DNA from 3 places in the Kitasatospora sp. NE20-6 genome. Region 2 is predicted to be linked to each of the others. Evidence: riboswitches for the same ligand, from Rfam matches in the RefSeq annotation. Region 2 holds a riboswitch; each other region holds the start of a gene.

Region 1 (4,178 bases), on a different contig from region 2:
ACACGGCCGATCTGATCTTCGGGGTGCGCGAGCTCATCGCCTACACCAGCTCGGTCATGACCCTGCACCCCGGCGACGTCATCGCCACCGGCACCCCCGCCGGCGTCGGGCCCCTCGGCCACGGCGACCGTGTCGTGGTCGAGATCGAGCGCATCGGACGGCTGGAGGTCGGCGTGGACGGCTCCCGCGGCACGCCCTACGCCGAACGCCCGGGACGGGCCTCGAAGCGCGCCGCGCAGGACTGACGGCACCTCCGGACACCAGGGCAGTGCCGCCGAAACGTAGACTCGCGGACGGAACGGCCGCGCTCGCGCGGCACCCCTCGGTGGAGGAAGACGAGACCATGGCACGGGCACGCTCACTGGAACTGGACCACTACGTCGGGCACCTCATCCGCCGTGCCGAGCAGGTCCACACCGCACTGTGGGCCACCCACGTGTCACGGGAGATCACCTCCCAGCAGTTCGCGGTCCTGAACGCCCTCGCCCGGCAGCCCGGCATCGACCAGCGCACCGTCGCCGCAGCCATCTCCCTGGACCGCTCGACGGTCAACCACATCGTCCGGAGGCTCACCGACCAGGGCCACGTCACCCAGGTCCGGGACGAGTCCGACCGCCGCCGCACCCTGCTGAACCTGACCCCGAGCGGCAGCCGTCTTCTGGAAACCCTCATCCCACCCGCCGAACGCATCAACGAACGGCTCCTGGAGGCCCTGCCGGAACCCGAACGCGCCACGGCAGTGGACATCCTGCGGAAAATCGCCTGCATGGACGACACCCTTCCGAACGAGGACGCCCGCCCGGCCCGGTGACCGGCCTCCTCCGGTCCCGGCGCAGCGCCGGCAACCACGCGGGGAGCGACGCCGGACTGCGATGTGCGCTGCCGCTACCCGCGGGTGTGTCCGGCCAGCGGCTCCGCCCCGTAATCGGTGGTAACGCCGTGTGGCGATCGCCGGAGAACGGGAGGGTGAGCTCGGCGTCGTCGCCCTCGGCCGGCGTCAGAGCAGGTGCGCGAACTCTCGCGCGAAACGGGCGAGTTCGGTCATCCCGGACGGATCTTGGCGAGTTCTCCCAGGAGTTCGGTGTCCTTCGGGAGGAAGTTCGACAGTCTTCCGCACCACGTCTCCCCGGCGGTACCGGTCTGCGCCCGGCACGCCGGGATCGAGCGGATTCACGACCTGGTGTCCGAACTTCCGGGCATCCGCGGGCCGCACGCCGGCCCGTCCGTTCCGGCTTCCGCCCACTCCCCCTTGACCCGGCCCGAATTGTTGATCTAACTTCGTGCCACGCCACGAGTTCCGGTGTGCAAGCCCTGGCTGGCCGGACAGCAACCCTCCGTCGCGGTGGGGTGCTCCAGGTGAAGGCTCGGCGGGAGACCTCCCGCAAGCGCGCACGACACCGGCACCCGTGCCGGACCGACCCCGACCGGGAGGACGAGGGTGCCCACGGCTCTGTACAGCCGCCGCCACATCGACCTGCTCATGGTCTCCAGCTCCCTGTGTAGCTGAGCACGACAGCACCGTCCGTCCCCGCCGCTGTCCCCGACAGCCCGCGCCGCGGACTTCTGCACGTCCTGTCGCCCCTCAGGCATCGCGCCACCCCGCGTCCGGGTCCGCGTGCGCATCGCATGCGCACGCGCACCGCCGACGCGCCGTCCGCGCATGCCGCCGCACCTGCGAACCCGGAGACCAGCCATGCACGACTCACCTGCCGAAGAAGGCATTCCGACCACGCCCGCGTCAACGCGCCGCCGCAGCCTTGCCACGCTCGCGCTGACCGCCGCCGTCCTGGTCACCGCCGGCGCCTGCACCAGCACCAGGTCCGGCGGGACCGCCTCCGCCGACACCGCCGCCTCCGCCCTGACCATCGGCACCACCGACCAGATCGTCAGCCTCGATCCGGCCGGCTCCTGGGACGCCGGCTCCGGCACCATCCAGGACGAGGTCTACACCACTCTGCTCAGCGCCAGGAACGGCACCTCCGACGTCTCGGCGAACCTGGCCGCCTCCGTCAAGCTGACCGCACCCACCCAGTACACGGTCGCCCTGAAGCCCGGCCTGAAGTTCGCCAACGGCCACGAACTGACCTCGTCCGACGTCAAGTTCAGCTTCGACCGGCAGCTGGGGATCGCCGACAAGAACGGCCCCTCCCCGCTGCTCTACAACCTCGCCTCGGTCGCCGCCCCGGACCCGGCCACGGTCGTGTTCACCCTCAAGTCGGCCAACGACAGCATCTTCCCGCAGGTGCTCTCCACCGGTGCCGGCTACATCGTGGACGAGGAGGTCTTCCCCGCCGACAAGGTCCTCGACGACGACGCCATCGTCAGAGCCAAGCCCTGGGACGGCCCGTACGGCATCACCAGCTACGCGAAGAACTCGCTCGTCTCCTTCCGGGCCAACGACGCCTACCAGGGCCAGCTGGGCAAGCCGAGGACCGCGCAGGTGCGGCTCAAGTACTACACCGACCCGAACAACCTGAAACTGGACATCCAGCAGGGCGGCATCGACGTCGTCTACCGCACCCTGGCCACCGCCGACCTGGAGGACCTGGCCACCAGGAAGGGCATCACCGTCCACACCGGCTCCGGCAACGGCATCCGCTACATCGTCTTCGACCTCAAGACCCAGCCTTACGGCAGCAAGACCGACCAGGCCGACCCCGCCAAGGCGCTCGCCGTCCGGCAGGCCGTCGCCGACTCCATCGACCGGTCCCAACTCGCCTCCCAGGTCTACAAGAACACCTTCGCGCCGCTCTACACCTCGGTGCCGGACGGCATCACCGGGGCCACCCCGTCCTTCAAGGGGCTCTACGGCGACAAGAACGGCGGCCCCTCCAAGGACGCGGCCGCCGCCGTGCTCGGCGCGGCCGGCGTGACCACCCCGGTCACCCTCAACCTCCAGTACAACACCGACCACTACGGCTCCTCCTCGACCGACGAGTACGCCCTGATCAAGACCCAGCTGGAAGCCACCGGCCTGTTCAAGGTCAACCTCCAGTCCACCGCGTGGGCCCAGTACGGCAAGGACCGGGTCGCCGACCTCTACCCGCTCTACCAGCTCGGCTGGTACGCCGACTACCTCGACGCCGACAACTACCTCGGCTCCTTCTTCTCCCGGGACAGCTGGGTCAACAACGGCTACGACGACCCGGCCGTGCAGGCGCTGATCAAGCAGGAGGAGACGGAGACCGACCCGGCCGCCCGCACCCGGCAGATCAAGCAGGTGCAGGACGCCGTCGCCGCGCAGGTGCCGCTGCTCCCGCTGCTCCAGGGCTCCACCGCGATCGTCACCCGCTCCGGCGTGCAGGGCGTGCCCGCCCAGCTGAACAGCGCCTACCGGTTCCGCTGGGCCGAGGTGGGCAAGGGCTGAAGCCGAAGCACCCCGCCCCCGAGAGACGCTGAACCCCGAGAGAATCCGACATGACGCTCGCTCGGTCCCTGAGCGGACGCCCGGAGCGCGGTCGGCCCCTGCTGACCGCGCTCCGCTCGCCGCTGGCCCGCTACCTGGCCGTCCGCTTCCTGCTCATCCTCCCGACCGTCTTCCTGCTGCTCACCGCGGTCTTCTTCCTGATGCGGACCACCGGCGACCCGATCACCACCGCCTTCGGCGACCGGCTCACCCCGGCCCAACTGCAGGAGAAACTGCACGCCGCCGGCTACGACCGCCCGCTGTTCACCCAGTACCTGGACTACCTGCGGCAGACCGCCACCGGCGACTTCGGCCGCACCGCCACCGACAACCAGGCCGTATCCACGGTCCTGCTCACCTACGGCGCAGCCACCCTCGAACTCGCCTGCTACGCCCTGCTGGTGGCCATCGCCGTGGGCGCCCCCGCGGGCATGGCCGCGGCCCGCTTCCGCGACCGCGCCCCGGACGCCGCGCTGCGGCTGGCCGCGATCCTCGGCTACGCCACCCCGGTCTTCTTCGTCGGGCTGCTGCTCAAACTGGTCTTCGCCGTCCGGCTCGGCTGGCTGCCGGTCTCCGGCCGCGCCTCGATCCAGGTGGAACTGGAGCTCCAGAACCAGTCCAGCACCACCGGCCTCTACCTGGTCGACGCACTGCGCAGCGGCGACGGCTCCGCCGTGGCCGACGTGCTGCGCCACGGCGTGCTGCCCGGACTGGCCCTCGGCCTGCTGCTGGCCGGCGTGCTGCTGCGGCTGGTGCGCACCAACCTGATCGT
Region 2 (4,178 bases):
CCACCAGCTCGGGACGAGCCGAGGGCTCCGCAGGTCGCAGTGTCAGGCCGCAGCAGCACGGACCATGTCCGCCTGCGGCCCCTTCTGACCCTGGGAGATCTCGAACTCGACCCGCTGGCCCTCCTCGAGGGTGCGGTAGCCGTCCATCTGGATCGCGCTGTAGTGGACGAAGACGTCCGCACCACCGTCGACCGCGATGAAGCCGTAGCCCTTCTCCGCGTTGAACCACTTGACGGTGCCCTGAGCCATTCCGAACTCCCCTTGTGCTGTGCTGGCCATTCACGGGTCCGCAGGATGCGTTCCCAGGTCCGGTGGGCCGGCCCGAGGGAACCCCCCCTTGGGCACAGCCTGTACGCCGCAGACCACCGCACGAGCCCCCGCGGAGGGGGCCGACAGGCGGGTGAATGCGTCGACCGCGGCTGAATGTATCCGGACAGGAGCCCTGTGCAACAGAGCCAACTTCTGGGAATTCCCGCACCATCCCGGGGGATATCACGGGATGAAAGCGCCATATCTTCGCAATTCGCGCGGGACATAACGGGCGCAGCACGACATAACGCTGCAGGAATTCTGACACTTGCCTGACAGATTCGCCCTGGCGCCCTTCGTGCGGCGTCTCAGCGGGCGGACGGGGCCTGCGGCCCGCCCGGGCGCCCGGCGCCCGCAGCCCGGCCGGCGCGGCCGCGCGGGGAATTCCGGGTATTACGGCAGTTCAGGGGCGACGTCGCGGAGGGAGGCGCTGCCACGTTCGGCACTCTACTCCTCCCATGACCCGTCGAATTCCACCGGGCACGGCAGGAGCCGCCGCCGGTAACGGAAAAAGGCATTCCGTTCCCGGCGGCGGCTCCGGTGGTGCGTACGCGTCGCGGACGGCCCGGTGCGACCGGGGCCGTCCGCGTGGCGGGGCCTCAGCAGCCGCCGGCCACCGCGGGGATGATCGAGATGCTGGCGCCGTCCTTGATCTCCGTCTCCAGGCCCTCGGCGAAGCGCACGTCGTCGTCGTTCACGTAGACGTTGACGAAGCGGCGCAGCTTGCCGGCGTCGTCCAGGATGCGCGCGGCGATGCCGGCGTGGTTCTGCTCCAGGTCCGCGATGACGGCGGCCAGGGTGGTGCCCTCGGCGGTGACCTCGGCGGAGCCGCCGGTGTAGGTGCGCAGGATGGTCGGGATGCGGACGGTGGCGCTCATACGGTGCTCCTTGCGGACGTGGTGAGGGGGGCTCAGACGAGGCCGGCGGCGCGGAAGGACTCCAGCGTCGGGCGGATGGTGGCGGTGAGGCCGGAGTCGGCGACCGCGTCGAGGGTCTTCAGGCCGTCGCCGGTGTTGATGGCGACGGTCTCCTTCGACGGGTCGAGCTGCCCGGTCTCGACCAGCTTCTTGAGCACGCCGATCGTCACGCCGCCGGCGGTCTCGGCGAAGATGCCCTCGGTGCGTGCCAGGAGCTTGATGGCGGCCACCACCTCGGTGTCGGTGACGTCCTCGACGGTGCCGCCGGTGCGGCGGGCGATGTCGAGGACGTACGGGCCGTCGGCCGGGTTGCCGATCGCCAGCGACTTGGCGATGGTGTTCGGCTTGACCGGGCGGATCACGTCGTGGCCGGCCTTGAAGGCGGCGGAGACCGGGGAGCAGCCCTCGGCCTGGGCGCCGAAGATCTTGTAGGGACGGTCCTCGACCAGGCCGAGCTTGATCAGCTCCTGCAGGCCCTTGTCGATCTTGGTGAGCTGGGAGCCCGAGGCGATCGGGACGACCAGCTGCTCCGGGAGGCGCCAGCCGAGCTGCTCGCAGATCTCGAAGGCGAGCGTCTTGGAGCCCTCGCCGTAGTACGGGCGGAGGTTGACGTTCACGAAGCCCCAGCCCTCGCCGATCGGGTCGCCGATCAGCTCGGAGCAGAAGCGGTTCACGTCGTCGTAGTTGCCGTCGATGCCGACCAGGGCGCCGCCGTACACGCCGGCCATGACGATCTTGCCCTGCTCCAGGTCGTGCGGGATGAACACGCAGGACTTGAAGCCCGCCCGGGCGGCGGCCGCGCCGACCGCGCCGGCGAGGTTGCCGGTGGACGAGCAGGAGAGCGTGGTGAAGTCGAAGGCGCGGGCGGCCTCGATCGCGCAGGCGACGACGCGGTCCTTGAAGGAGTGCGTCGGGTTGCCGGAGTCGTCCTTGACGTGCAGCTGGGCGGTGAAGCCGAGCTCACGGCCGAGGTTGTCGGCCTTCACGAGGGGGGTCCAGCCGGGGTTCAGGTTGGGCTTGCCGGCGACGTCGGCGGGCACGGGGAGCAGCGGGGCGTAGCGCCAGATGCTGGCCGGGCCGGCCTCGATGGCCTTGCGGAGCTCCTCGGCGTCGTAGCCGTCGTAGTCGTACGCGATCTCCAGCGGACCGAAGCACTCCAGGCACGCGAAGCTCGGTCCGAGCGGGAAGCGGGTGCCGCACTCGCGACAGGACAGCGCGGCGGCGGGGCCGAGGTCAACGGTGGCAGGGGTAGCGGTAGCCATGGTGGCGGAGGCCTCTCTCCTCATCTTCCCCGTGACGCGGGCGCGCCACAGGACGGAATTGGCACCTGTCCCGCGGGGGCCTGTGACCGCCCTGCGAGAAGGTTGCCGGGACGTCGACGGGCCGTTCCCTCAGTCCCTCTGGATGAGCTCTGTGAAGTTGTCGGTCCTGCGCTGCGGCGACCCCGGCGTGCGAAGGCGCGACCGCAGTACGAAGACTGTAACCGAAGGCCTGCGGGCCGAGACCCCGCGTCCGATACGCGAGACGAGAAGTTACGAGGAGCGAGACCGTGACCGAGCTGCCCCGTCCCGACGTCCTCCCGGAGGTGGCGACCTGGCTGCGCCGCCGCTCCTGGGCGGCGGCCGATCGCCCGGTGGAGCTGCTGCTCGCCGCCAAACGGGCGGCGGGACGGGACGGGACGGTCAGCGTGGTCCTGCCCGCGCTGGACGAGGAACCGACCGTCGGCGAGATCGTGACCGCGATCCGCGAGGAGCTGATGGAGCGCCACCGGCTGGTCGACGAACTGGTGGTGGTCGACTCCGGCTCGGTCGACCGCACCGCGGAGACCGCCCGGGCCGCCGGCGCGCGGGTGGTGCACCGCGACGACATCCTGCCGGGGCTGCCCGCCGTCCACGGCAAGGGCGAGGTGCTCTGGCGGTCGCTGCTGGCGACGTCCGGCGCGATCGTCTGCTTCATCGACGCCGACCTGCGCGAGTTCGACCCGGCCTTCGTCTCGGGGATCGTCGGCCCGCTCCTCACCGATCCCGGCATCGAGCTGGTGAAGGCGATGTACGACCGGCCGCTGGAGACCGACGGCGCGGTCGTGCCGGCCGGCGGCGGCCGGGTCACCGAGCTGGTCGCCCGGCCGCTGCTGAACATGCACTGGCCGCAGCTGGCGGGCTTCGTGCAGCCGCTCGGCGGCGAGTACGCGGCGCGCCGCTCGCTGCTGGAGCGGCTGCCGTTCCCCACCGGGTACGGGGTGGAGCTGGGCCTGCTGGTCGACGCCCTGGGGACGGCCGGGCTGGACGCGCTGGCGCAGGTCGACGTCGGGGTGCGGCACCACCGCCACCAGGACGGACAGGCCCTCGGACGGATGGCCGCCACGATCTACCGCACCGCCCTGGACCGGCTCGACCGCGCGGACCGGCTGAAGGCGGCCGAGGACCTCGTGCACCCGCTGCTCACGCAGTTCACCCGTGACCCGGGCACCAGCGGCTTCACCGCGCACACCCACCCGGTGACGGCGCTGGAGCGGCCGCCGATGCGGACGGTCGCCGAGTACCGGGAGCGCTGAGCGGCCGGCGCGGCGACCCGGCCGGAACGCCGCCGAATGGTTTGCCGCCCCGGTCCGGCGGCAAGCTAGGGGATATGGCCGATCTCGCGTTCGAACCTCCGCAGCAGTCCGGCGCCGCCCCCGTCCTGGTGGCCTCGAACCGGGGCCCGGTGTCCTTCACCAGCGAGGACGACGGCACCCTGACCCTCCGCAGAGGCGGCGGCGGGCTGGTCTCGGGGCTGTCCGCGATCGACGACCCGTCCGCGGTGTGGGTGTGCGCCGCGCTCGGCGACGCCGACCGCACGGCCGCCCGGCAGGCACCGGACGGCCGGCTGGACCGCGCCGGGCACGACGTCGGCGGCCAGGCCGTCCGGATGCTGGACATCGAGCCCGGCACCTTCGCACGGGCCTACAACGGC
Region 3 (4,178 bases), on a different contig from region 2:
AAGAGGACGAGCACCCGGGAGCAGGGCCCATGGCGCACACGACCGACGAGACGCTCACCGTTCTCGTCTACAGCGACGACCGCAACACCCGCGAGCAGGTCACCCTGGCGCTCGGCCGCCGGCCCGCCGCCGACCTGCCGGAGGTCGGGTACCTGGAGTGCGCGACCACCCCCGCCGTGCTCCGCGCCCTGGAGAAGGGCGGCATCGACCTCTGCGTGCTCGACGGCGAGGCCGTCCCCGCCGGCGGGCTCGGCCTCACCCGCCAGCTGAAGGACGAGATCTACGGCTGCCCGCCGGTGCTCGTCCTCATCGGCCGCCCGCAGGACGCCTGGCTCGCCGCCTGGAGCCGGGCCGACGCCGCCATCGCCCAGCCGGTCGACCCGATGGCCCTCGCCGAGGCCGCAGCCACCCTCCTGCGCGCCCGGATCGCCCGGCGGACCCCCGCCCACCACTGACCGCTCCCGGCCGGCCGGAGGGCCGTCTCACCAGGAGAGAAGGGGCGGCCGGATCGGCCCGGCCGCCCGCCCGTGCTCGCTAGGCTGGCTCCATCCCTGTTTCGGTACCACCGGATGAGAGCTGGAGTCGGCCATGGTGAACGTGAACCCTGCGAACGGCGGCAAGGACCCCGTGCAGGTGGTCCGCACCTGGCCGGATCTGCTGACCTCGCTGCTCGCCGGCCAGGACCTCACCCGGGCCGACACCGCCTGGGCGATGGACCGGATCATGGCCGGCGAGGCCGTGCCCGTCCAGGTCGCCGGCTTCATGGTCGCGCTGCGGGCCAAGGGCGAGACGGTCGAGGAGATCGGCGGCCTCGTCGACGCCATGTACGCGCACGCCGAACCGCTCGACATCCCCGGCCCGGCGGTCGACATCGTCGGCACCGGCGGCGACCGGGCGAAGACGGTCAACATCTCCACGATGTCCGCGATCGTCGCCGCCGCGGCCGGGGCCAAGGTCGTCAAGCACGGCAACCGGGCCGCCTCCTCCGCGAGCGGCTCCTCCGACGTGCTGGAGAAGCTGGGCATCAGCCTCGACCTCGACGCCCGGCAGGTCGCCGCGGTCGCCGAGGAGGTCGGCCTCACCTTCTGCTTCGCCGCGAAGTTCCACCCCGCGATGCGGCACGCCGCCCCGGCCCGCCGCGACCTCGGCGTGCCCACGGCCTTCAACATCCTCGGCCCGCTCACCAACCCGGCCAAGGTCACCGCCCACGCCATCGGCTGCTTCGACACCCGGCTCGCCGGGCTGATCGCCGGCGTGCTCGCCCGGCGCGGCGCCCGCGCCCTCGTCTTCCGCGGCGACGACGGCCTCGACGAGCTCACCGTCTCCACCACCTCGCACGTGTGGATCGTCAAGGACGGTGCCGTCACGGAGACCGCCTTCGACCCGCGGGACGTCGGCATCGAGCTGGTCGGCATCGAGGCGCTGCGCGGCGCGGACGCCGAGTACAACGCCGCCGTCGCCCGGCGCCTCTTCGCCGGCGAGCGCGGGCCCGTCCGGGACGCCGTCCTGCTCAACACGGCCGCCGCCCTCGTCGCGCTCGACCTCACCGACGCGCCGCTCACCGGGCAGCTCGCGGCCGGCATCGAGCGGGCCGCCGCGGCGATCGACTCCGGAGCCGCCGAGGCCACGCTCAAGCGCTGGGCCGACGCCACCGCGCGCCGCTGACGGAGCCGGCAGGTGCGGGGGCGGCCGCCCCCGCACCTGCCCGGCCTTGACCGCTCCTCAGCTCTCGCCTAGAGTCCTCCACAGGTCATGAGTGGCAGCAACAAGCCCCAGCTTGCTGTCCGGCAACCCTCCGTCCGTGGCGGGGTGCCCTGGGTGAGGACCGGGCCGTGCGGCAAGTCGTCCGCGCGGCAAGCGCGGACCACCGGCGATGCATCCCCGGGGTCCCCACCTCGTGAGGAGCACCGCCATGTCGCTTTCCACCGAACTCTGCGCCCCGCTCGCCGTCCTCGGCCACGACGTCCAGGTGCCGCTCGCCTCCGGCGAGAAGGTCACCTACGCCGCCCTCGACTACGCCGCCAGCGCCCCCGCCCTCCAGCAGGTCTGGGACGACATCGCCGCGTACGCCCCCTACTACGGCAGCGTGCACCGCGGCGCCGGCTACCTCTCGCAGCTCTCCACCGACCTCTTCGAGCAGAGCCGCCGCACCGTCGCCGACTTCCTCGACCTGCGCGACGGCGACCAGGTCGTCTTCACCCGCGCCACCACCGACTCGCTCAACCTGCTCGCCGGGGCGCTGCCCGCCGGCACCCGCGTCTACGCCTTCGAGACCGAGCACCACGCCTCGCTGCTGCCCTGGCGCCACGCCGGCCTGACGGTCGAGTACCTGCGGGCCCCGCGCTCCCGCGCCGAGGCCGTCGCCGCCCTCGACGCCGCGCTCGCCGCGGGCGACCCCGCCGGACCGCGCCTGCTCTGCGTCACCGGCGCCTCCAACGTCACCGGCGAGCTGTGGCCGATCGCCGAGCTCACCGAGACCGCCCACCGGCACGGCGCGCGCGTCGTCCTGGACGCCGCCCAGCTCGCCCCGCACCACCGGCTGTCCGTGCGCGACCTCGGCGTCGACTGGGTCGCCTTCTCCGGCCACAAGCTGTACGCGCCGTTCGGATCGGGCGTGCTCGCCGGGCGCAGCGACTGGCTGGACGCCGCGGAGCCGTACCTCGCCGGCGGCGGCGCCAGCCGGACCGTGGCCCGCGAGGAGGACGGCTCCGTCGCCGTCGAGTGGCACCGGGGCCCGGCCCGGCACGAGGCCGGCTCGCCCAACGTCATCGGCGCCTACGCCATCGCCTCGGCCTGCCGCGCGCTGACCGCGGCCGGCTTCGACGCGCTGGAGGCCCGGGAGCAGGCGCTCGTCGAGCGGCTCACCGCCGGACTCGCCGGGATCCCGGAGGTGAAGGTGCTCAACCTCTTCGGCGAGGGCTCGGCCCGCGTCGGGGTGCTGTCCTTCGTGGTCCGCGGCTGGAACAGCTCGCACTTCTCGGCGGCGCTCTCCGCCGAGTACGGCATCGGCGTGCGCGACGGCCTGTTCTGCGCGCACCCGCTGGTGCGCACCCTGCTCGGCGGGGAGGACACGGCGCCGTCCGCGTGCGGTGCGCCCGAGCCCTCGCTGCCCGGCGAGCGCAGCCTCAACGCGATCCGGGTGAGCTTCGGCGCCGGCACGCCCGACGAGCACATCGACCGCTTCCTCGCCGCCGTCCGCGCGCTCGTCACCGACGGCGCCCGCTGGACCTACCGCAACGAGGGCGGCCGGTGCGTCGTCGACACCGCGGCCTGACCTACTCGTCCAGGCCCAGCGCGAACGCCGCCTCCAGATCGTGCTGCGAGTAGGTGCGGAAGGCGATCTGCGTCTCGGTGTGCTCCACGCCCGGCACCTTGTTGAGCCGGCCGGGGATCACCGCGGCGAGGTCCTCGTGGCGCCGCACCCGCACCATCGCCACGAGGTCGTAGCCGCCGGTCACCGAGTAGACCTCGCTGACGCCCTCGATCGCGGCGATCGCCTCGGCGATCTCGGGGATCCGGTCGACGCTGGTCCTGATGAGGACGATCGCGGTGATCACGGTGCGCGCTCCTGTGTGCTGGGGTGAGGCCCAGCGTATCCGCCGTCAGCTCGCGCGTCTGCCCTGCCGCAGACCCGCCGCCCGCACCGCCAGCCAGCCCGCGCTGAACCCGATCACGTGCACCAGGTACGCCACGCCCGGCACCGCGGACCCGACCGGCCACCACTGCAGCGCGAACCACAGCCCCAGCACCAGCCACGCGGGGAACCGCAGCGGCAGGAACAGCAGCACCGGTACCAGCGTCGTCACCCGCGCCCGCGGGTACAGCCGCAGGTAGCCGCCGAGCACGCCCGAGATCGCCCCCGACGCGCCGACCAGCGCCCGCACCGACTCGTCCGAGCCGGCCTCGGCCAGCGCGTAGCCGTACGTCGCCAGGTAGCCGATGCCCAGGTAGAAGAGGAGGAAGCGGGCCCGGCCGAGCCGCTGCTCCACACCGGGGCCGAAGACGTACAGGAACAGCACGTTGCCGACCAGGTGCAGCCAGCCCGCGTGCACGAAGAGCGAGGTGAGCACGGACAGCACCGGGATCTTGCCCGGGTCCGGGGTCGGCGTGCAGCCCTTCACGACCGGTGGCAGCGCGGCGAGCTGTCCGGCGTCCAGCGGTGCGTGGCCGAGGAGTTC

Evidence for each region. A riboswitch is a leader RNA that binds a small molecule or an ion and turns the genes downstream of it on or off. The one in region 2 is predicted to bind S-adenosylmethionine.
Region 1: another riboswitch for S-adenosylmethionine. It lies ahead of SNE206_RS30215 (ABC transporter substrate-binding protein); the one in region 2 lies ahead of thrC (threonine synthase).
Region 3: another riboswitch for S-adenosylmethionine. It lies ahead of SNE206_RS28120 (aminotransferase class V-fold PLP-dependent enzyme); the one in region 2 lies ahead of thrC (threonine synthase).

Annotation. Positions count from the first base shown of each region.
Region 1 is NZ_BPRL01000055.1:32,398-36,575, forward strand. Features, by position in the region: gene SNE206_RS30205 (fumarylacetoacetate hydrolase family protein) at 1-245, shown strand, start outside; gene SNE206_RS30210 (MarR family winged helix-turn-helix transcriptional regulator) at 344-811, shown strand; SAM riboswitch class IV at 1,287-1,394, shown strand; gene SNE206_RS30215 (ABC transporter substrate-binding protein) at 1,694-3,367, shown strand; gene SNE206_RS30220 (ABC transporter permease) at 3,418-4,178, shown strand, end outside.
Region 2 is NZ_BPRL01000004.1:69,809-73,986, reverse strand. Features, by position in the region: gene SNE206_RS04600 (cold-shock protein) at 43-249, opposite strand; gene SNE206_RS04595 (MoaD/ThiS family protein) at 909-1,187, opposite strand; gene thrC (threonine synthase) at 1,220-2,488, opposite strand; SAM riboswitch class I at 2,506-2,637, opposite strand; gene SNE206_RS04585 (glucosyl-3-phosphoglycerate synthase) at 2,776-3,780, shown strand; gene SNE206_RS04580 (trehalose-6-phosphate synthase) at 3,855-4,178, shown strand, end outside.
Region 3 is NZ_BPRL01000048.1:27,196-31,373, forward strand. Features, by position in the region: gene SNE206_RS28110 (hypothetical protein) at 30-455, shown strand; gene trpD (anthranilate phosphoribosyltransferase) at 589-1,665, shown strand; SAM riboswitch class IV at 1,749-1,866, shown strand; gene SNE206_RS28120 (aminotransferase class V-fold PLP-dependent enzyme) at 1,913-3,274, shown strand; gene SNE206_RS28125 (Lrp/AsnC ligand binding domain-containing protein) at 3,276-3,557, opposite strand; gene SNE206_RS28130 (rhomboid family intramembrane serine protease) at 3,603-4,178, opposite strand, start outside.